DNA from 3 places in the Rhodovulum sp. ES.010 genome. Region 1 is predicted to be linked to each of the others. Evidence: riboswitches for the same ligand, from Rfam matches in the RefSeq annotation. Region 1 holds a riboswitch; each other region holds the start of a gene.
What was found. A riboswitch is a leader RNA that binds a small molecule or an ion and turns the genes downstream of it on or off. The one in region 1 is predicted to bind cobalamin.

Region 1 (7,346 bases):
CGCGCCATCGGGGTGGATCAGGGCCAGGGCTACCTGTTCGGCAAGCCGATGCCGCAGGACGACTTCGTTGCGCTCTTCGCCACCGACGTGACTCGCGACGCTTCCTGATCGCCGGACACGGGGCAGGCCTACATGCCCCCGGATTTCGCCTCGGTGATCATGGTGGCCGCGCGTCACGTCCTTCGACCGGGCACCCGCCGCCGTCAGCCGGGTTTCGCTCTCCAGTATCCGATTGGTGCCTTGGGGGGCGAAGACGATCGACTGCGACACCACGCTCGCCCCGGCCCCGAGCGCCGAGACCGACTGGCTGCTGTGGTGCCGGATCGGCGACATCATGATCGCGGTGGATGCCGACGATGCCCCCGCCTCCATCCGGGAATAGCCGTAGGAACAGACTTCCATCTCGGCGCCCCAATGCTCGATCGTGACCGACCTGCATTTTGCGTTGGCCCGCATGTAGGTCTCGCCGATCGAGACGCGCGGGCCCTTGCGAACCTCGCGCGGCACCGCCGAGCCCGAAATCATCTCGACCTCGGCGCCCTCGTCGATCATCGTGATGTCGTGGGTGACCGATCGCCATGACATGTTCCAGGTCGACCCCGCTTTCGGGTTCGTCGAAAAGCATCAGCCGGGGGTTCTGCAGGAGCAGCTTGAGGATTTCCCAGCGCTTTATCTCGCCGCGCGAGAAACCGACATTCATGTCGCGCCGCAGAAAGTCGACAAGATCGAGTGCCGCAGCCTCGCGGGCAAGCGTCTCCTCGGCCCCAAGCGCCGCGGCGAAGGCCCTCACCGACACGCCGTCGAGGCTCGGCGGGCGCTGGAACGCCATCCCGATACCAAGCCGGGCCCGCTCCTGCTGCGGCAAGTCGGCAAGCGGCTTGCCGTCCAGCCGGATCGTGCCCCGCGTCACCCGGTAGGGCGGCAGCCCGAGGATGGTCGCCAGCAGGCTCGACTTGCCCGAGCCGTTGGGGCCGAGCAGAACATGCAACTCGCCGGGTTTCAGCGTCAGATCTATGCCAGAAAGAACGGTCATGCCGGCCACGTCAACATGAAGGTCGTCGATTTCGAGCATGGTGTCTCCACGTGATTGCCGCGGATCGACCTGGCTCGCATTCGGGTGGCTGGGGCCGCTGGAATTCAGGCCAGCACATATCCTGGCGTTTTTGTCGGATAATCTGTCGCAGCTATGGATCGAACAGCAAGCTGCGCCACCCGATAGGCGCCGGTTACGGTTAGCGCGGTGACGGTGTCATCGGCGGCGATGGCAGAGGGCGCGACGATGGCGGAACGGTATTCGGCCAGCATTGCGGGCAGCATCGCAAACGGGGTGGCCCGATGAACGCCGCGCGCCTCAGCTTTTGGGGCTCGGGCCAGACCCGCCGGGCTAGCGCCAAACCGGCTGGCGCTAGCCCGGCCAGAAGAATGTGGGCCATCATCCAAGCGCCCCAAAAGGTCATCAGCCTCCCGGCTAGCCGCGACAGCGACAGCGCGCGAGTATAGCGCGACTCGTCGGGCAGCACGTCGGGAACGGTCGCTTGGAAGGTCGGGGTGAAGGCGGCCGAGGCCCATTGCAGCAGGAAGATCAGCAGATAGACCTGCCAGACCTCGGTCACGAAGGGCAGCGCCACCGCCACGCCGGCCCGCTCTAATCCTCCGAGCCGCCCTCCTGTCCCGGCGGTCTTGGCCGACGCACGGGCGGATCTGTCCGCGGCTTCCCGGACCAGACCACGGGGTATTCCAGCCAGCGCTGGATGAAGTTCCACGATTGATGATAGCCATCATGGGGCAGCGTGCAGGCCGAGCAGTCCTTGCGCGTCAGTCCGTTGGCATCGGTGAAGACCTCGTAGGGACCGGGGCATTCATAGGCGATCAGCGGGCAGTAGCAGAACAGGCAGTTGAACTCGCGCTGCACGCCCTGGTGGCAGGGCAGGAAGGGGCAGGACGTGTTGGTGAAGCCCTTGAAGCCTTCGTTCGTGGTCGTGTCCTTGGGCTGCATGGAACGCAACTCCTTTCGGTGATCCGACGGTCCGCGCATACCCCGCACGGCCGACAGGAGTCGTGGGTGGCCTCCGCGACCCAAAGGGTTCGGGAAAGCCATTGACCAGGGTTGGGGACAGGAGGCGCCGGTGTGCGGGCGCGGCGAAGGGCCGGATCCGCATCCTGCCTCCGGGCCCGCCGCCCGGGGTCGGTTCGACGCTCTGGCAGGTCTCCTGGCTTGCGGGTCTCGGCCCATCCGCCCGCCTTCCCGGCCTTGCGGCCGGTGGCTGTCGGGCAGGGACTCGCCGCTCACAGTTGCGGGGGCAGCGCCGGGTTTGCACCGGCTTCCCTTTTCACTCCCCTAGGGGAGCACCAGAACGCGTCCGACACTGGCCGTAAGCAAGGGCGCCGTCAAGCGGGTGGCGTGCCCTTGACCCGCAGTGGCAACCCCGAGACTACGAACTCCACCTCATCCGCCATCGCGGCGACACGCTGGTTCAGCCACCCCTGCGCATCGCGGAAGGCGCGCGCCAAAGCGTTCTCGGGCACGATGCCCATTCCGACCTCGTTGCTGACGAGGATCACAGGGCTTTGCTGACGGGCAAGCACCGCGAGCAGCGTCTCCGCCTCCGGTTCCCAGTCCCGTCCCTCCAGCATCAGGTTCGACAGCCAAAGCGTCAGACAATCGACCAGCCGCGGCCCGCGCCCATCGGTCCGGTCCAGCGCAGCCGCAAGGTCCACCGGGGCTTCGACCGTGGCCCAGTCCTCCCCGCGGTCGGCGATATGCTTGGCGACCCGCGCCCGCATCTCGTCGTCCTCGGCGCGGGCGGTGGCGATGTAGAGGCGCTCGCCCGGAAAGGCCCGCACGCGGGCCTCGGCATGGCGGCTCTTGCCAGACCGAGCGCCGCCGGTGACAAAGATGATACGAGCCAAGGCTATCCCTCCCTGCTGATGCGAGGCCCGTTGCATAGCCCCCTCGCGGATGCCATTCAATCGGCCCTTCGCCGATCCGGAACTCCTGTGCGGCGGCTTCTGTGCCGTCGCCCAGCGCCGCGTGCGAAGGCCGTGTTGTCGACCGTTTCGGCGACCTGCTGCACGGGGCGTCAGCGACCGGACGAGCGGATTTCTCCGCCCTGCCGTGCGGGCAGGGCATGCGACCTGGACTTCGGGGGCCGCTTTGGCTCCATGGCAAGGCACCCGGCTGGTGCTCTCTCGCGACGTGGTGCGAGCGCCGTTAGGCGCCATCGGATCGGCCTCTCCCAGCGGACGGGGCGACCGCGACAATGGACTTCGAGCCCCCAAACAGGCTCAACGTTCAATGCCTTAGAGTGATTAAATTGGAAAAGGGAGGAGTGGCGCGCTGGGGAGGATTCGAACCCCCGACCCCTTGATTCGTAGTCAAGTACTCTATCCAACTGAGCTACCAGCGCGTGGGAGCGGGGTGTAACGCCGCTGAACCGGCAATGCAAGAGGCAAACGTGCGCTGTGTTTCGGGCGGCGTGTCACGAGGCCGGGCGCTCGACCGAAAACAGAACGGCCTCGGATTTCGGCAGGCGGATCTCGAACTCCGTTCCGCTCTCGTCGCTCCGCTTGAGGTCCAGCGTGCCGCCATGGCCGCGCACCAGTTCCACCGAGATGGCCAGGCCCAGCCCTGTGCCTTCCTTGCGCGTGCCGCCCTGGAAGGGTTGAAACAGGTGTTCGCGTGCCTTCGGCGGCAAGCCGGGGCCGGTATCGGTGACGTGGATCGTCCATGCGTCCTCGTCCTCCCCCGCCCGGATACCGATCTCGCCGGGGCGCCCGGTGGCCGCGATCGCCTGGCGGGCGTTGCGGATGAGGTTGGTGAGCACGCGGTAGAGTTGTTCCGGGTCGGCGCGGAGCGTCAGGCCCGCGGGCACATCCTCGGAAAAGCTAATCTCTTCCTCGCCCGCGGCCAGCCGTTCTGCATCGACAACGTCGTTGAGGATGGCGGCGAGGTTCACCCGCTCCAGGCGCGGCGGCGGCTCTTGGGCCCGACCGAACGCGAGCGTCGTCTCGCACAGGCTGACTGCGCGACTGATCGAGTTCACCAGCTTGGGGGCCGCCCGCTTCACGGCGGGGTCCTCGCTGCGTTCCATCCGGTCGGCGAAGAGCTGGGCGGTGGTCAGGATGTTGCGCAGGTCGTGGCTGATCTTGGCGACTGCGGCGCCGAGTTGGGCCAGCCGTTCCTTCTGCCTCAGCGCGCCGGTCAACTCGTTCTGCAGCGTTTGCAGGGCGGTTTCCGCCTCGTTGAGTTCGCGCACCCGCGCATTGGGGGTGATGATACGGCGGCTGTCCTCGGGGGCGGCGGCATAAAGCTGCATCGCGCCGACGACGCGTTTGATCGGCACCACGAGCAGTCGGCGGACGGCGAGGAACAGCAAGAGCGCGGTCAGCACCGAGATCACCGCCGACAGCAACAGGATGCGCAACCCGTAATCGATCATCGCCGCCCGCAGCGAGGCGGTGTCCATGGTGACTTCGATCAGTTGGCCCGCCTCGCGCACGGGTTCGCCGATTACCCGGATCACCCGCGGCTCAGGGTCGGCCAGGCGCCGCAGCGCATCGGGGATCAGCGCCATCGCCCCCGACTCGCGCAGGTCGAAGCTGGCATGCACCGGCTCGGGTATCGGCGAGGACAGCACCAGTTCCCGCGCCTCGTCGCGCCGCAGCACGACGTTGTAGACCCCGGCGTTCTCAAGCAGTTCCGCCTCGAGTTTGGCCTCGATCATGCCGTCGGTGGTCAGAAGCGCGAGCGAGGCGATCTGCGCGCGCTCCAGCCGCGACAGCAGGTAGTCCTCGCGGAACCGGGCGACGGAAGGGACGAATATCAGCACCTCGGCCAGCATGACGAAGAGGATCGTCAGCAGGAGGAAACGGCCGGAGAGCGAATTCAGGACCATGACCCTCGCCTGTGGCCCGCGGGTTCAGGGCACGAGGCGCTGGATCACGCGTACGCCCCCCTTCACCCAGGGATTATCGAACAGTTTGGGCGAGAAATAGGCACCCGCCGCCCGCTTGTTAACCTCGCCGAGGGTGGGATAGGGCGCAACCATGTTCGCAAGCGCGGTCATCTTCAGCCCGTTTGCCAGGGCGAGCGCCCACGGGCCGATGAGTTCGCCGGCCTCCGCCCCGACGATCGACACGCCGACCGGCCGGCCCTTGACGACCAGCACCTTGATGATGCCTTCGGTCTGGCCCGTGGCGATGGCCCGGTCGTTCCCCGCAAAGTCGAAACGGGCGACGGTGAGCTTGTCGTCATGCGCCTCGCGTGCCTCGGCCTCGGTTGGGCCGATCTGCGCAAGCTCGGGCTCGGTATAGGTCACGCGCGGGATATGCGCGGTCTTCGCCTTCGCAGGCAAGCCGAGCAGGATCGGGCGGATGACCACGCCCGCGTGGTAGCCCGCAACGTGGGTGAACTGCATCCCGCCGGCGGCATCGCCGATGGCGTAGATGCGCCGGTTGGTACTGCGCAGATCGTCGCCGACCCAGACGCCGGCCTTCCTGGTTTCGACCCCCGCGGCGGCAAGGTTCAGACGGTCGAGCGACGGCGTGCGGCCGACGGCGACCAGGAGGTGCGAGCCCGTGACAGGCCCCTGCGCGGTCTCCACCGAGATCGCGCCGGCACGGCCCGAGACCCGCTTGGCCGGGGCGCCTTCGCGGATATCGACGCCCTCGGCCCGCAGCCGGTCCAGTACGATCCCTGCCAGTTCCGGGTCGTCGCGACTCAAGGCCCGGTCGCCCTCGATCACCGTGACCTTCGCGCCGAGCCGGGCATGGGCCTGCGCCATCTCCATGCCGATGGGACCACCGCCGATGACGATCAGGTGCTCGGGCCGCGCGCGCAGGTCGAACAGCGTCTCGTTGGTCAGGTAGGGCACGTCGTCCAGCCCCGGAATCGGCGGCACGAAGGGGCGCGATCCGGTGGCGATCACGAAGCGGCGGGCGCGGATGATGTGCTCGCCCGCTTCCAGTTCGCGCGCGTTCAGGAACCGGCCCCATGCGCGGATCACGCGCACGCCCAGCCCCGAGAACCGCTCTTCGCTGTCATGTGGTTCGATGGTCGCAATGGCCATGCGGACGTGATCCATCGCGGCGGCGTAGTCGATCCGCGGCTCGACCGGCGCGATGCCGAAGCCGCCCGTCCTTACGGTGTGCGCTTGCCTGGCGGCGGCGAGCAGCGCTTTCGACGGCACGCAGCCGTAGTTCAGGCAGTCGCCGCCCATCTTGTGGCCTTCGACGAGCACCACGCGGGCGCCCATCTGCACCGCACCGGCCGCGAGCGACAGCCCGGCAGACCCGGCACCGATGATGCAGAGGTCGGTCTTGAGGCGCGTCATGTCAGGCGCGCCTCCGGCGAATGATGCGGAGGATCATCGGCAGCGCGGCCAGAGCGGCGAGGCCGAGCAGCGGGCCGAGGACGTGCGGCTCGAATATGATACCCAGATCGGGTGTTTCGCCCCGGGCGAAGACCGTGCCGAGCCCCGCGCCCACCCATGTGTAGACCAGCGCCCCAGGCATGATACCAAAGAAGGTGGTCAAGGCGAACCGTCCGAGCGCGACACCCACCAGCGCCGGCAGCAAATTCGCCACGAAGAACGGCACCGCCGGAACCAGCCGGATCAGGAACAGCACCGACAGTTCGTTCTCGCGCAGCCCCTCGCGCAGCCGTTTCACGCGACCCTCGGAGGCATCGACCCGCGCGGCCAGCCGGTCGCCCAGCCCCCAGCGCGCTGCTAGGAAAATCAGGATCGCGCCGATCGTCGCGGCGGTCACGTTGTAGAGGACACCGGGGAACACCCCGAACAGGAAACCGCCCGCGAGCGTGGCGATCGTGGCGCCGGGCAGTGAAAAGGCGACGATCACGACATACGCCACGACGAAGCCGAGCACCGTGCCGGCATAGTTCGCATCGCGAAACCCGATCAAGGCCTCGCGGTGGTCGGCCAGCGCGTCGAACGACAGCTGGTCGCGCAGCGTCAGCGCCCCGACGAGCGCCACCGTGAGGATCACGAGCAGTGGCAGGCGGCGCGCAAGGCTGGGCTTTTCGGTCTCGGTTATCTGGCTCATCGTCTCGGACTGTGGCTGAGGCAAAGTACCTGCGCAACATGCGCGCTGCGCGCCGTCGGCAACAGGCGCTTCACGGGGCATTGATCCGGGGTGACGCTGCGGCACCGTTCGCGCCCGTTTCCCGGCGGCTCTGTAACATTGCCCGCGCGCCGGGCCGCGAAATGTTGCAGGATTTCAGGCGCGGGAAGAATTGACTTGTCCGGCCCGAGCCCCTATTGAGCGGGCTTCGAAAAACACCGGGCCGCTGCGGCTTCTCGCGCGCATGGCCTCGAGCGAACGGAGCG
Region 2 (7,346 bases), 1.0 Mb from region 1:
TTGCAAGTTCATGTCCCAGTCGAGATGGGCGATGATCGCCTGGGCCACGTAACCGATGATCCGGCTGCCGCCAGGGCTGCCGATCACCAGCACCGGCGCGCCGTCGCGCAGCACGATGGTCGGTGCCATCGACGAGCGCGGCCGCTTGCCTGGCGCGACCCGGTTGGCGATGGGCAGGCCGTCGGCATGGGACCGGAAGGAGAAATCCGTCAGTTCGTTGTTCAGCAGGAAGCCTCGTACGAACAGTCGCGACCCGAAACCGTTCTCGATGGTCGTGGTCATCGAAAGCGCGTTGCCGTCCGCATCGACGATCGAGATATGCGAGGTGGACGGAAACTCGATCGAGGCGTCGTCGGCCCAAGCCCGCGCATGGTCCCACTCCGGTGTGCCCGGCGCGACCTCGGGCAGGGCGTCGTCGCCGGCCAGAAGCCGGGCGCGCGAGGCAAGGTAGGCCGGGTCCACGAGTCCCTCGACCGGGACCGGCACGAAATCGCTGTCGGCCATGTAGCGACCCCGGTCTGCGAAGGCGAGCCGCGCCGCATCGCCGACCAGACGCCAGCTTTCAGGGTTATCCGGCCCCAGCGCGGAAAGGTCGTATTGTTCCAGCAAGCCTAGGATCTGACCGACCGTCAGCCCGCCGGAGGAGGGCGGGCCCATTCCGCAGACGTCATGGGCGCGATATTCCACGCAGACCGCGGGGCGCTCCTTCACCCGATAGAGTGCGAGGTCGATGGTCGACAGCACGCCGGGATTGCCCTCTGCCCCGCGCACGGCGGCGACGATGTCTTCGGCCACGGCACCGGTATAGACGGCCCGGCTGCCATCTTGAGCGAGGCGGCGCAGGGTGTCTGCATAGGCGGGGTTGGTCAGTGTTTCGCCCGCGGTGGGGGGCCCGCCGTCTGGAAAGAAATATGACTCGGTCGCCGGGAACAGGCGCAGCCGGTCGGCGTCGGCGGCGACGAGATCGGCCAGCCTGGGCGAGACCTTGAACCCGGCCTCGGCCAGTCGGATGGCGTCGTCGAAAAGCCCCGCCCAGTTGGCCCGCCCCCAGCGGCGATGCGCCTCCTCCAGCAGCATCGGCGTGCCCGGGGTGCCGACCGAGCGCCCGCCTACCACGGCGTCGAAGAAGGCCAGCGGCTCCCCGTCCGCGGTCTGGAACAGGCGCGGGGTCGCCGCGAGCGGGGCGGTTTCGCGGCCGTCCAGCGTGGTGACGGTGCCGGTTTGGGCGTCGTACCAGACGAGAAATGCCCCGCCGCCCAGACCCGAGGATTGCGGCTCCACAAGCCCCAGGACGGCCTGCACCGCCACCATGGCATCGGCCGCGCTGCCGCCGGCGCGCAGGACGCGTGCCCCGGCCTCGACGGCAAGGGGGTTGGCCGCCGCGACCATCCAGTCCCGTGCCTGCGTGGGGCGGCCTGACTGCTTCGCCTCCCATGCCGACGCGGCGTCGGGCGACAGACCGGCGAATGCCGCCGGCGTCTCGGCGGCGGCCTCCGGCGCGACGGTGTCGGCCGCCTGCTGGGCCACGGCGGGCAAGCCCAGCATCAGGGCGACGAGCAGCGCGAGAACGCATTTGTGCATGGCAACCTCCTGTGCTTGGCCAACGCAAGCCTACGCCATGCGGCGGACCTTGCGAAGGCGGTCGCGAGCGGGCGCAGATCACGGCCGCGGGACCAGGGGGCGGGCCAGGGCGCCATGCAGGAAGGTGTCAGGCACGCCGCTGTTTCAACCGCGCCCAGCGGTATGCGCGATTGCCTGCGGACAGATCGATTCGGATTTGACATGCGCGCCCGATACGCTAGGCAAAAGGCCACTTCGGTTCCGCTCCGAAAGGGACGGATGAAAAGGGAACGCGGTGCGCCCCGGCAACGGGGCAAGTCCGCGGCTGCCCCCGCAACTGTAGGCGGAGAGCGCGGCTGAGAGGTGCCACTGGGCGCAATGCCCCGGGAAGGCCAGCCAAGCGACGACCCGCAAGCCAGGAGACCTGCCGAGGCGAGATCACCCTTTCCGGGCGCGGGGCGCGAACCGGAGGCGGCCAGACCGCAGAGGTGACGAGGCACCGTCTGCGGCAGGCCCCAGCGCCCGCCCGGACTGGGACAGGATGGGCGAGGGGACCGAACCGATGACACCACTGCGCCAGCCCTGCGCGATCGTGCCAGCCCCCGGAGGCGGCCGGTGAGGTATCGGCTGCTGATAGGCGCGCTTGCAGCACTGGTTGCGGCGCTGTTCGTCGGCTCTCTTCTGGTTGGCCCTGCAGGACTTGCGCCAGGTGAAAGTCTTGCCGCGCTCGTCACCGGCCGGGGTGACGCGGCCGCCTTGGTGATGCGCGAGATCCGGCTGCCGCGGGCGATCCTCGCGGTGCTGGTCGGGGCAAGCCTCGGTCTGTCGGGTGCCGCGCTCCAGGGGTATCTTCGAAACCCCTTGGCAGAGCCGGGACTTATCGGCGTGTCTTCGAGTGCAGCGCTAGGCGCGGTGCTCGCCTTGCAGACCGGGCTTGCGGCGGCCCATGCACTGGCGCTGCCGGGCGCGGCGCTGCTGGGCGCGCTGATCGCGGTGGGGCTCTTGCTGCTGCTCGCGGGGCCGCGCGGCGGCGCGTTCACCCTGATCCTGGCGGGGATCGCCCTGTCGGCGCTGGCCGCGGCGCTCACGTCGCTGGTGCTGAACCTGTCGCCCAACCCGTATGCCGCTGCCGATATCGTGTTCTGGATGATGGGCTCGCTCGCCGACCGGTCTTTCACGCATGTCTGGCTCGCACTGCCGCTGACGCTCGCCGGGTGGGCGCTGCTGGCGGGGCTGGGGCGCGGGCTCGACGCGCTGACGCTGGGCGAGGACGCGGCCGAGGCGCTTGGCGTGCGGCTGGCGCGGTTGCGCCTCGCGCTGGTGCTTGGAGTGGCGGCCTGCGTGGGGGCGGGCGTGGCGGTGGCGGGTGCCATTGGCTTCGTCGGCCTGGTGGTGCCGCACCTGTTGCGCCCGCTGGTCGGGGCGCGGCCCGGCCGTCTGCTCTTCGCCTCGGCGCTGGGGGGCGCGGCGTTGCTACTGGCCTCGGACCTGGCCGTGCGGCTGCTGGTGCCCGAGCGTGATCTCAAGCTCGGGGTGCTGACAGCCATCGTGGGGGCGCCGCTCTTCTTCCACCTGATCTACAAGACCCGGCGGGAGGTGGGCGCATGACCGGCCTGACGCTGTCGCACCTGACCGTCCGGCGCGGTCCCTGCCCGGTGGTGGACGATGTCAGCGCCGAGTTGCGTTCGGGCGCGTTCGTCGGGCTGCTGGGACCGAACGGCGCGGGCAAGACAACGCTGATGCGCGCGGCGCTCGGCCTGTCGGCGCATGCGGGGCAATCAAGCCTGGCGCGGCTTTCGGCCGGTGAACGCGCCCGTACCGCGGCCTGGCTGCCGCAGATGCGCGAGATCGCATGGCCGGTCAGCGTTCAAACGCTTGTGGGTCTTGGCCGAACGCCGCATTTGGGCCGCGGCGGTCGGGTCGGCCACGCCGACCGCCGCGCCATCGCCGCGGCGCTCGCGCGGATGGACCTCGCGGCCTTCGCCGACCGCCGTGCCACCGCGCTGTCGGGCGGCGAGCAAGCGCGGGTTCTCATCGCTCGCGCACTGGCGCAGGAGGCGCCGATCCTGATGGCCGACGAACCCATCGCCGGGCTCGACCCCGCCCACCAGATCACCACGATGCGGCTTTTCGCCCGGCTCGCGGCCGAGGGACGGCTGGTGCTCGCCGCGCTCCACGATCTCGGCCTTGCGGCGCGCTACTGCACACGCCTTCTGGTGCTGCACCGTGGCCGGCTGGAGGCCGATGGCCCGCCGCGGGAGGTGCTGACCGAAGACTTGTTGGCCCGTGTCTTCGGCCTGCGCGCCTATATCTCCGATACGGCGGACGGGCCGGTCGTTCAGCCGGTGGAGGTCGTGGCATGACTCGACGTTTCCCGCCCGACCGCATCGTCTGCCTGACCGAAGAGGCGGTCGAGACGCTCTACCTCCTTGGCCAGGAGCACCGGATCGTCGGCGTCACCGGCTATGCGGTGCGGCCCGCCCGCGTACGGCGCGAAAAGCCGCGGGTGGGGGCTTTCAGTTCCGCGGATGTGCCGAAAATCCTCGCCCTCGACCCGGATCTGGTTCTGACGTTCTCCGACATCCAGCATCAGATTGCGGCCGAACTGATCCGCGCGGGCGTGGCTGTCCATGCCTTCAATCAGCGCGATGTCGGCGGAATCCTCGCGATGATCCGCTTCCTCGGCGTGCTGACCGGCGTGCCGGAGCTGGCCGAGGCGCTGGCGGCTGGCTACGAGGCGCGGCTGTCGGCATTGCGCGCCACCCCCCGCGCATACCGCCCGGCCGTCTATTTCGAGGAATGGGACGAGCCGCGCCTGTCGAGCATCGGCTGGGTGTCGGACCTCATCGAGGCGGCGGGCGGGCGCGACGTGTTCCGCCACCTGGCCGCCCGGCAGGCCGCGGAGGACCGCGTGGTGGCCGATGCCGACGTGATCGCCGCCGCGCCCGAGGTGATCCTCGCGTCCTGGTGCGGCAAGAAGGTGCGGCCCGAGCGGATCGCGGCCCGGCCCGGCTGGGACGCGGTGCCGGCGGTCGCCGCGGGCCGGATACACGAGATCAAGTCGCCGCTGATCCTGTCGCCGGGCCCCGCCGCGCTGACCGAGGGGCTGGACGCGATCGCGGCGGCGCTGTGGAACGGGGGGGCGTGATGGAGGCGTTGACGGTATTCCTGTTGCGGGGCGGCCCGGCGATCTGGGCAATCGCGGCGCTGTCTGTGGCGACGCTCGCGCTGATCCTGTGGAAGCTCTGGCGGCTGGTCGCGCTCGGCGCCTTCGCGGGGCGCCGCGCCGAGCGCGCGGTCACGCTCTGGCAGGGCGGTGCACGCGACGAGGCCGCGGCGGCCGTCGCGGGCCGGGTTGGTTTGCGCGCGCGCCTGGTGCGCGCGGCGATCGAGGCGTTGGGCGCCGGCTGGCCCGAGGCCATGGCGCGCGAGGAGACCACCCGTATCGCCCGGCGCCTGCTGTCCGAGGCGCGCGAGGGGCTGCGCGCGCTGGAACTGATCGCGGTGATCGCGCCGCTGTTGGGGCTGCTCGGCACCGTGCTGGGCATGATCGACGCGTTCCAGGCGCTCGAGGCGTCGGGGGCGGCGGCCGATCCCTCGGACCTTGCGGGCGGCATCTGGGAGGCGTTGCTGACCACGGCGGCCGGCATGAGTGTGGCGATTCCGGCCGCGATGGCGCTGACCTGGTTCGAGGCGGTGGCCGACAGTGCGCGCGCCGACATGGAGGATCTGGCGACGCGGTTGTTCCTGGCCGGGGAGGGCGGGTGATGTTCGCCTTCGATGCTCCGCGCCCCGCGCGCCGACCGAGCCTCACCCCGATGATCGACGTGGTCTTCCTGTTGCTGGTGTTCTTCATGATCGCCGCCCGCTTCGGGCCGCAAGCGGGCATCGAGATCGCGCCTGCGCAGGGAGGCGCGGCCGACTGGCAGGGGCCGCCGCGGCTTGTCGAGGTCGGGCCGGACGGACTGCGGCTGAACGGCGTGCCGACGGCACCGGCTGCGCTGATCGACGACCTCGGCGGGCTGACCGATAGCCTCGCCGACCCGATCCTGGTTCGCCCTCGCGCGGGTGCCGACCTGCAGGCGCTGGTCGACGCGATGGAGAGGCTTGGCGCGGCCGGGTTCTCGGGGCTCGTGCTGGTGGAGTAGGCGATGTTCGATTTCGGCACCCAGACGCGGCGGACACGGGGCGAGAGTGTCGTCCCGATGATAAATGTCGTCTTCCTGCTGCTGATCTTCTTCGTGATAAGCGCACGGCTCGCCCCGCCCGAACCCTTCAAGACGGAGCCGCCCAAGGCGCAAGGCGGCACGCCGGTGGCGGGCGATGTACTGTATCTCGGCGCCGATGGCCGGCTTGCCTATGGTGCGGCACGGGGCGAGGCGGTGTTCGCGGCGCTGGCCGGGCGCGATGCCGCCGCGCCGCTGGTGATCCGCGCCGATGCTGGGGCCGAGGCGACTGACCTGGCCCGCCTTGCGCAGCGCCTTGCAACGGCGGGGCAGACCCGGTTGCGCTTGCAGACGTTGGCGCGATGAGGCGGCTTGCCGAGATATCGCTGTTCCTGCCGCTGGCGGCGGGGCTGCACGTTGCGGCCTTCGGCCTTGCGTCGGGGCCGCAAGGCGGCGCGGCCGGGGGCGCGGGCGATGGCGGTGAGGCGACCGTTACGCTGGCCGCGGCGCCGCCGTTGCTGTCGCGTCTCGCCGAGGACTGGCAAGCCGCGCCGCAGGCTCAAGTGGACGCGCCGCGTGTCGACCCGCCGAAAGCTACCGTGTCCCGCGGGCCGTCGCCTGAGGCCGATAGACTTGCCCGGGCGCCGGCGGTGCCGCCGCTCGGTAAGCCGAAGGCCGATATGCCGACCCATAAGCTGGCGCCGCCGGGCCCGGTGCGCCCCGCGTTGGCCGAGGTACGGCGACTTTTCGAGCCGCCCGCACCCGGTCGCGTCGATGTCCCGGCCGAGTTGACCCGCCCGCGGCCGAGGCCCGGCCCCCGAGCCCCCGAGCGCGCGGCCCGCGACCGGCCGCCCGAGGTGACCGCGGCCGCCCCGCGCCCGTCGGTGCCGCCGCCCTCAGCGGCCCAGACGGCCCGCGGGGCCGAGCGCAAGGGCGCGGCCGGGCAGGCGGAGCTAACGCGTGCCGCCCCGGCGGTGTCGCCGGCACGCACACGGGCGCTGCGCGCGGAATGGGGCGCGCAGATCCTCGCGCGGCTCGCGCGCGTTCATCGCTATCCGCGGGGCACGCGCGCGACAGGGCGGGCGATGGTTGACCTCGTGGTGGGCCGCGACGGACGGTTGGTCTCGGTGCGGCTGAGGCAAAGCGCTGGCGACCCCGTGCTCGACCGCGCTGCGTTGGCTACAGTCCGCGGGGCAGGCCGTTTTCCGTCCGCGCCCGGGGGACTTCAGAAGGCGCGTTACAGTTTCACGCTGCCGCTGACCTTCGCGGGGCGGCGTTAGGCGCCTGCCCGTCTTAGGCGGTCTGGGGCGGGCGCACCTGCTCGGCGGCGCGGCGCACGCGGGGGTCGATCTCGGGGTCGCGGGCTTCCACCCGCTCCAGCAGCATCGCGCGCATCCTGGGGTCCCAGAACGCGTCGATATGGGCGGCGACGGACTTGGCGGCCTGATCGTTGGGCAGGTGGGCGAAGGCCCGCGCGATCTGGTTGGCCATGTAGACGAGTTTCTCAGGCGCCATGGGGAACCTCCTTGAAAGCGATCCGGTCGGGATGGGTGTGAATGTCGAAGCTTGCGCCGCGTGCGCGCGCGATGAGCGTAAGACCGGCCGCGTCGGCCGCGGCGA
Region 3 (7,346 bases), 870 kb from region 1:
CCGCCGGCTCGCGGTCGATCTACACGCCGCAGATGGTCGTCGGCGGGCAGGACCACGTGGTCGGCTACCGGCCGATGGACCTTGCCCAGTTGATCGAGGCCCATCGCGGGCTGTCGAGCCCGGTGACGCTGACGCTGGAGCGCGACGGCGACACGGTGACGGTGCGGGCGCGCTCGGAGCAGACCTTCGAGGAGGACGTGGTGCTGCAGATCGTGCGCTACGAGCCTTCCGAGGAGGTCGAGATCAAGCACGGCGAGAACGCGGGCAAGACGCTGCACTACTCCAATATCGTGGAGGTGTGGAACGCGGTGGCGCGCTGGGATGGCGCAAAGCCCTTGGTCATGACGCTCAAGACCAAGGACGAGGAGCCCATCGTCGCGATCATCCAGCGCGCGGGGCCGGGTCGAATCCTGGCGGCTGCACGGCTGCGCTGAGTGGCGCACCCCTCGGCGTGCAGGCGGCGGATTCGCCCTTCCGGCCCTACCGGTCCGGCTGACCGTTATTGCGCGGCGATGCCCGGCGCGTTGCCGTCGGGCGTGTAGTTCAGCACGGGCGCCAGCCAGCGTTCGGCTTCGGCGATCTCCATCCCCTTGCGCTCGGCATAATCGGCGACTTGGTCGGCCTCGACCTTGCCGACGCCGAAATACCGGGCGTCGGGATGGGCGAGGTAGAGACCCGAAACCGATGCGGAGGGCCACATCGCCATGCTTTCGGTCAGCCCGATGCCGGTCGCGGCCTCGGCATCGAGCAGATCGAACAGGGTGCGCTTTTCGGTGTGGTCGGGCTGCGCGGGGTAGCCGGGCGCGGGGCGGATGCCCGGATAGGGTTCCGCGATCAACTGTTCGGGGGTGTAATCCTCGTCGGGCGCATAGCACCAGAACTCCTTGCGCACCATCTCGTGCAGCCGCTCGGCCAGCGCCTCCGCAAAGCGGTCGGCCAGCGCCTTCACCATGATCGCGCCGTAATCGTCGTGGGCGTCCTCGAACCGCTTGGCGATCTCGTGTTCCTCGGCACCCGCGGTGACGGCAAATCCCCCCACGTAGTCGCCAACGGTGCCCTCGGGGGCGACGAAATCGGCCAGCGCGATGTTCGGCACGCCCTCGCGCTTGGTGGTCTGCTGGCGCAGAGTGTGGAGCGTGGCAACCGGGCGCGTGCGCGCGGCGTCGCGATAGAGCCGGATGTCGTCGCCGACCGCGTTCGCGCGCCAGAAACCCAGCACCGCGCGCGGGCGGAACCAGCCCTCGTCGAGGATGCGCACCAGCATCTTCTGCGCGTCGTCATAGAGGGCGCGCGCGGCCTCGCCCTTCGCGGAATCGTCGAGCAGCTTGGGGAAGGTGCCGCGCAGCTCCCAGGCATGGAAGAACGGCGTCCAGTCGATATAGCGGGCCAGTTCGGCCAGATCCCAGTCGTCGAGCGTGCGCGTGCCCAGGAACCCCGGCTCCGGCGCCGTGTAGCCCGACCAGTCAAGCGCCAGGGCGTTGGCCCGTGCCCGCGCAAGCGGCAGGCGCGCCTTCGCGGCGTTCCCCCGGGCGTGTTTCTCGGCGATGTCGCGGTATTCCGCGCGGATGCCCTCGACATAGCCCGCGCGCTGACCCTCGCTCAGCAGCGACGAGACCACGCCCACCGCGCGGCTGGCGTCGGTCACGTGAATTGCCTGGTTGCGCGTGTACGAGGGCGAAATCTTGACGGCCGTGTGTACCCGGCTGGTCGTGGCCCCGCCGATCAGCAGCGGAATGTCGAAGCCCTCGCGCTCCATCTCGGCGGCGACATGCACCATCTCGTCCAGAGAGGGCGTGATGAGGCCCGAAAGGCCGATCACGTCGACATTCTCCTCGCGCGCGGTGGCCAGGATCTTTTCGGCGGGCACCATCACGCCGAGGTCGATGATCTCGTAGTTGTTGCAGGCCAGCACGACGCCGACGATGTTCTTGCCGATATCGTGCACGTCGCCCTTGACGGTGGCCATCAGCACCTTGCCGGCGGCCTCCTGCTTGCCGTCCTTCTCGACCTCCATGTAGGGCAGCAGCACGGCGACCGCCTGTTTCATCACGCGGGCCGATTTCACCACCTGCGGCAGGAACATCTTGCCCGCGCCGAACAGGTCGCCCACGACGTTCATCCCCGCCATCAGCGGGCCCTCGATCACGTGCAGGGGGCGCTCCGCGGCCTGCCGCGCTTCTTCGGTGTCTTCCTCGATATATTCGGTGATCCCGTTGACCAGCGCGTGTTCCAGCCGCTTTCCCACCGGCCATTCGCGCCAGCTCAGGTCCTTTTCGCGGGTCTTGCCCCCGCCTTGGCCGCGATAGCCCTCGGCCAGGTCGAGCAGCCGCTCGGTCGCGTCGCTGCGGCGGTTCAGCACCACGTCCTCGCAGGCCTCGCGCAACTTGGCGTCCAGGGAATCGTAGACGGCGAGCTGCCCGGCATTGACGATGCCCATGTCCATGCCCGCCTTGATGGCGTGGAAGAGGAAGACCGCGTGCATCGCCTCGCGCACGGGTTCGTTGCCGCGGAAGCTGAACGAGAGGTTCGATACGCCGCCCGAGACATGCACATGGGGGCAGTCTTGCCGGATGCGGCGCGTGGCCTGGATGAAGTCGACGCCGTAATTGTCGTGCTCGGCGATGCCGGTGGCCACCGCGAAGATGTTGGGGTCGAAGATGATGTCCTCGGGCGGGAAATCCGTCTCTTCGGTGAGCAACTTGTAGGCGCGGGCGCAGATCTCGACCTTGCGGTCGGCGGTGTCGGCCTGGCCGTCCTCGTCGAAGGCCATCACTACGACCGCCGCGCCATAGGCCCGGCAGAGCCGCGCCTGTTCCAGGAACGCCTCCTCGCCCTCCTTCAGCGAGATCGAGTTCACGACCGGTTTGCCCTGCACGCATTTGAGGCCCGCCTCGATCACCTCCCATTTGGAACTGTCGATCATCACCGGCACCCGCGCGATATCGGGTTCGGCGGCGACGAGGTTCAGGAAATCGACCATCGCTTGCGCCGAATCGATCAGCCCCTCGTCCATGTTCACGTCGATGATCTGGGCGCCGTTCTCCACCTGGTCGCGCGCGACCTCCAGCGCGGTGGCGTAGTCGCGCTCCTTGACCAGCTTGCGGAACCGGGCCGAGCCGGTGACGTTCGTCCGCTCGCCCACGTTCACGAACGGGATCTCGTCGGTCAGGGTGAAGGGTTCCAGCCCCGACAGGCGCATCCGCGGGGCGATCTCGGGGATCGCCCGCGGCGCGTGTCCCTTCACGGCCTCGGCGATCGCCGCGATATGGTCATAGGTCGACCCGCAGCAGCCGCCGACCACGTTCACCAGCCCCTCTTCGGCGAAGCCGGCGACCAGCGCCGCCATTTCCTCGGGGCTCTGGTCGTATTCGCCCATCTCGTTGGGCAGCCCGGCGTTCGGGTAGGCGCATATCAGCGTGTCGGCGACGCCGGACAACTCGGCCAGGTGCGGGCGCATGGCGTCCGCGCCGAGCGCGCAGTTGAGCCCCACCGTCAGCGGCTTGCCGTGCCGGACCGAGTGCCAGAACGCCGTCGGCGTCTGGCCCGAGAGCGTGCGGCCGGACAGGTCGGTGATCGTGCCCGAGACCATCACCGGCAGGCGGGTTCCGTGTTCGGCGAACACTTCCTCGCAGGCGAAGATCGCGGCCTTGGCGTTCAGCGTGTCGAAGATCGTCTCGATCAGGATCAGGTCGGAGCCGCCCGCGATCAGGCCGCGCGCCTGCTCGGCGTAGGCGTCCTTCAACTGGTCGAACGTGACGGCCCGGAACCCCGGATCGTTTACGTCGGGGCTGATCGAGGCGGTGCGGTTCGTCGGCCCCAGGGCGCCCGCGACGAAACGGCGCCGCCCGTCCTCGGCCTCGGCGCGGCCCATCGCCTTGCGCGCAAGGCGCGCGCCCGCCTCGTTCAGGTCGAACACCTTGTCCTCCAGCCCGTAATCGGCCTGGGCGATCGTGGTGGATGAAAACGTGTTCGTTTCGACGATATCGGCGCCCGCCATGGCGTAGCGGTAATGGATATCCTCGACCGTGTCGGGCCGGGTCAGGTTCAGAAGGTCGTTGTTCCCCTTCTGCGGCTTGCCCTTGGGCGGGTGGCAGGCACAGCCTGCGTATTCCTCCTCGGACAGCCCGAGCAACTGGATCTGCGTGCCCATCGCGCCGTCCAGGATGAGAATGCGCTCGCGCGCGGTGGCACGGATCGCGTCGAATACCGGGGAAAGCGGCAGCGGGGCGGGGCGAACGGAATTGTCGGACATGGAGATGCGGATACCGCTTGCGCAACGTGAAGTCCAATTCATCTTTGTCACGATGTTTATGAGGCGCGCTCAAATTCGCGCCGGTCGGCGGCTGCGCCGGATTGACAGATCGCCGACCCGGCGGCTAGCCATTTGATGATGGTTTTCGCGGGACAGCGCTGTGCCGCGGATGAAAAGGGAATGCGGTGCGCTTGGAAAAGGGCAAGTCCGCGACTGTCCCCGCAACTGTAGGCGGTGAGCGACCCCGGAACGGCCACTGGACCTGATCGGTCCGGGAAGGATCGGGCGAGCGATGACCCGCAAGTCAGGAGACCTGCCATCGTTTGTGTAACCGACCCGGGCGGGGTGTCCCGGACAGGAGGTCAGCCATGGACGACTCCAAAGGGCCTCGGGCCCAGAACGAAGCCGAACCCCTGGCGCCGGGCGGCCCCGGCGCACCGATGATGCTGGAACTGGTTCTCTTGCAATTGCAGATGCCCGCACCGGGCGGCGAGCGAGCGCGTGAACGCGCGCGGCTGGCGTTTCTGCAATGGCTTGCGAGCCTTCCGGGGCACTGCGATTTCCCCGCCGCCGTGCGCGCGGCGGCGGCGCGGACGGCGGCGTTGGGCGAGTCGGGGCCGTCGGTTGCGGCCTTCCGCGCGTTGCTGGCAGAGGCCGAGGCAAGGCCGTCGGTGGCGCTCGATCTGTCCCTGCCGCGCCCGCGCCGCAGGGGAGGCGCCCGCGCCCGCCGGATGTCGTTCTAGCCGCGCCGCCGCGATGCGCGCGGTCTTGATGGACCTGCGCCGCCGGCGTATCAGCGCCGAGTCAAAAGCGGAGACATCATGGACGCAAGCGATCGATCCGACCGGCGGCCGCGACACGGCCTCGTCGCAGGGTTGGCCGAGGAAACGCGGCTGGCCCTTCTCGCGGTGCAGTTCCTGACGCGCGTGCCGGTGCCCGCGGCGGACATCTTCACCCCCGAGCGGATGTCCCGCGCGGTGCGCTACTTCCCGCTGGTGGGCCTGGCGCTCGGCGCGGTTCTGGGGGCGGTGCTGGCGCTTGGCTCCGCGGTCTTTCCGCCGGTGGTGGCCGCGCTGCTGGCGGTGGCGCTTGGCGTGCGGCTGACCGGTGCGCTGCACGAGGACGGGCTGGCCGATCTCGCCGACGGCCTGGGCGGTGCCGACACCCGCGAGCGCGCGCTCGAGATCATGCGCGACAGCCGGATCGGCAGCTACGGGACATTGGCGCTGGGTCTGGTGATGGCCCTCAAGGTTGCCGCGCTTGCGCATATGGGCGTGGCCGTCGGCGCGTGGGCGCTTGTGGCCGCGCACGGGCTCAGCCGGGTCGCCTCGCTCATCCTGATGCTGCGGCTGCCCTACGCGCGCGAAGAGGGCAAGGCGGGCTTCGCGTCGCCCGGCGCCGGGCGCGGGCCGGCGCTCATCGCCGCCGGGACCGTGGTGCTCGCCCTCCTGGCGGTCGCGGCGACGGCGGGGGCCGGGGCCGCGGTGAGCGCGGCGATCGCCACGGCGGCGGTGACCGCCTGGATGGGGACGATGCTTGTGCGGCGCCTTGCAGGGCACACCGGCGACGCGCTGGGTGCGGTCCAGCAACTGAGCGAGACGGCGGTCTTGCTGGCCGTTCTGGCATGGGTCTGATCCTCCTGCGCCACACCGCGCCGGACGTCGCGCCGGGCACCTGCTATGGCCGGCTCGACCTCGCGCCCGGCCCCGATTTCGCGGCCGAGGCGGCGGAAATCATCACGCGTCTGCCGCTGGTGACGCGGCTCCTGACCAGCCCGCTTCGGCGCTGCCGGTCCCTGGCCGAGGAAATCGGCCGGGCACGGGGCCTGACGGTCGAGATCGAGCCCCGCCTGATCGAGATCGATTTCGGCGCGTGGGAGGGGCTGCCCTGGGACGCGGTGCCGCGCAGCGAACTCGACGCCTGGGCCGCGGATTTCTGGCAGGCCCGGTCGCATGGCGGCGAAAGCGTGGGCCAGTTCACCGCGCGCGTGGCGGGTTTCCTCGCCGAGCAGGGTGCGGCCAGCGACTGGCTGGCCGTTACCCATGCCGGGATCATGCGCGCCACCCTGCACCTGCTGGGCCGGGACGAGACGTGGAAAAGCCGCTTCGCCTATGGCGAGACGCTCCGCCTCTCCCCCGCCGAGCTGTCGGCGCTCGCCCAGCCCGGTGGCCGGGCGACGGCCTAGCCCTGCAGCGCATCCCACATCTCGCGGTCGCGCTCCGCGGTCCAGATCCGCGGCGTGTCGATCCACAGCGCCTCGTCATAGGCGCGGGCGACGTTGAAAGGCAGGCAGTGCTCGTAGATTGCGTAGTCGCCGAATTTCGGGTCGCAGGTGGCGCGACAGGCCGCCATCGCGTCTTTCAGCGTGCCGCCGCCCTGGGCGACGCGGGCGACCGAGCGGTAGGTCGAGGCGACGAAATCGGCGGTGTTGTCCAGCGCCTTCTCGACCATCGCACGGCCGACCAGGGCATCGCCGCGGCCCGGCGCGATCGCGTCGAGGTCGTAGGCGCGGATCGCCTCCAGCGTCGCGGGCCACTCGGTCAGGTGGGCGTCGCCGCAATAGCAGGCCGAATGGTATTCCACGATGTCGCCGGTGAACATCACGTTGGCGTCGGGCACGAAGGCGACGATGTCGCCCGCGGTATGGGCGCGGCCGAGGAAGGCCAGGTCCACACGCCGGCGCCCGAGGTAGATGGTCATCCGGTCGGAGAAGGTCAGCGTTGGCCAGGTCAGGCCCGGGATGCTCTCATGCCCCTCGAAGAGCCGCGGGAAGCGCGCGAATTCGCTGTCCCAGTCTTCCTGCCCGCGCTCGACCACCATGGCGCGGGCCGCCGCGCTCATCACGATGTCGCGCGCGCCATAGGCCGAGGCGCCCAGCACCCGCACCGCATGGTAATGCGTGAGAACCACATGGCTGATCGGCTTGTCGGTCACGCGGCGGATCTCGTCCACCACCTTGCCCGCCAGCCGGGGCGTGGCCTGGGCATCGACCACCATCACGCTGTCCTCGCCGATGATGACGCCGGTATTCGGGTCGCCCTCGGCGGTGAAGGCCCAGAGCCCGTCGCCCACCTCGGTGAAGCTCACCGTCTTT

Region 2: it holds a riboswitch for cobalamin, as region 1 does, so the genes downstream of both, BUR28_RS05150 (FecCD family ABC transporter permease) here and BUR28_RS10055 (cysteine-rich small domain-containing protein) in region 1, are expected to answer to the same signal.
Region 3: it holds a riboswitch for cobalamin, as region 1 does, so the genes downstream of both, BUR28_RS06015 (hypothetical protein) here and BUR28_RS10055 (cysteine-rich small domain-containing protein) in region 1, are expected to answer to the same signal.

Annotation. Positions count from the first base shown of each region.
Region 1 is NZ_FSRS01000001.1:2,061,824-2,069,169, reverse strand. It holds gene BUR28_RS10070 (EAL domain-containing protein) at 1-108, shown strand, start outside; partial or broken gene BUR28_RS20795 (hypothetical protein) at 208-525, opposite strand; partial or broken gene BUR28_RS20790 (ATP-binding cassette domain-containing protein) at 668-1,033, opposite strand; gene BUR28_RS20065 (hypothetical protein) at 1,138-1,305, opposite strand; partial or broken gene BUR28_RS10060 (MFS transporter) at 1,467-1,649, opposite strand; gene BUR28_RS10055 (cysteine-rich small domain-containing protein) at 1,646-1,996, opposite strand; cobalamin riboswitch at 2,183-2,369, opposite strand; gene cobU (bifunctional adenosylcobinamide kinase/adenosylcobinamide-phosphate guanylyltransferase) at 2,389-2,910, opposite strand; tRNA gene BUR28_RS10045 (tRNA-Arg) at 3,331-3,407, opposite strand; gene BUR28_RS10040 (sensor histidine kinase) at 3,480-4,895, opposite strand; gene BUR28_RS10035 (dihydrolipoyl dehydrogenase family protein) at 4,920-6,332, opposite strand; gene BUR28_RS10030 (TVP38/TMEM64 family protein) at 6,334-7,062, opposite strand.
Region 2 is NZ_FSRS01000001.1:1,024,804-1,032,149, reverse strand. It holds gene ggt (gamma-glutamyltransferase) at 1-1,581, opposite strand, end outside; cobalamin riboswitch at 1,800-2,007, shown strand; gene BUR28_RS05150 (FecCD family ABC transporter permease) at 2,176-3,168, shown strand; gene BUR28_RS05145 (ABC transporter ATP-binding protein) at 3,165-3,923, shown strand; gene BUR28_RS05140 (cobalamin-binding protein) at 3,920-4,708, shown strand; gene BUR28_RS05135 (MotA/TolQ/ExbB proton channel family protein) at 4,708-5,328, shown strand; gene BUR28_RS05130 (ExbD/TolR family protein) at 5,328-5,708, shown strand; gene BUR28_RS05125 (ExbD/TolR family protein) at 5,712-6,092, shown strand; gene BUR28_RS05120 (energy transducer TonB family protein) at 6,089-7,006, shown strand; gene BUR28_RS05115 (formate dehydrogenase subunit delta) at 7,020-7,241, opposite strand; gene fdhD (formate dehydrogenase accessory sulfurtransferase FdhD) at 7,231-7,346, opposite strand, start outside.
Region 3 is NZ_FSRS01000001.1:1,196,030-1,203,375, reverse strand. It holds gene BUR28_RS06025 (DUF1223 domain-containing protein) at 1-434, shown strand, start outside; gene metH (methionine synthase) at 500-4,252, opposite strand; cobalamin riboswitch at 4,375-4,588, shown strand; gene BUR28_RS06015 (hypothetical protein) at 4,621-4,995, shown strand; gene cobS (adenosylcobinamide-GDP ribazoletransferase) at 5,074-5,886, shown strand; gene cobC (alpha-ribazole phosphatase family protein) at 5,877-6,437, shown strand; gene BUR28_RS06000 (MBL fold metallo-hydrolase) at 6,434-7,346, opposite strand, start outside.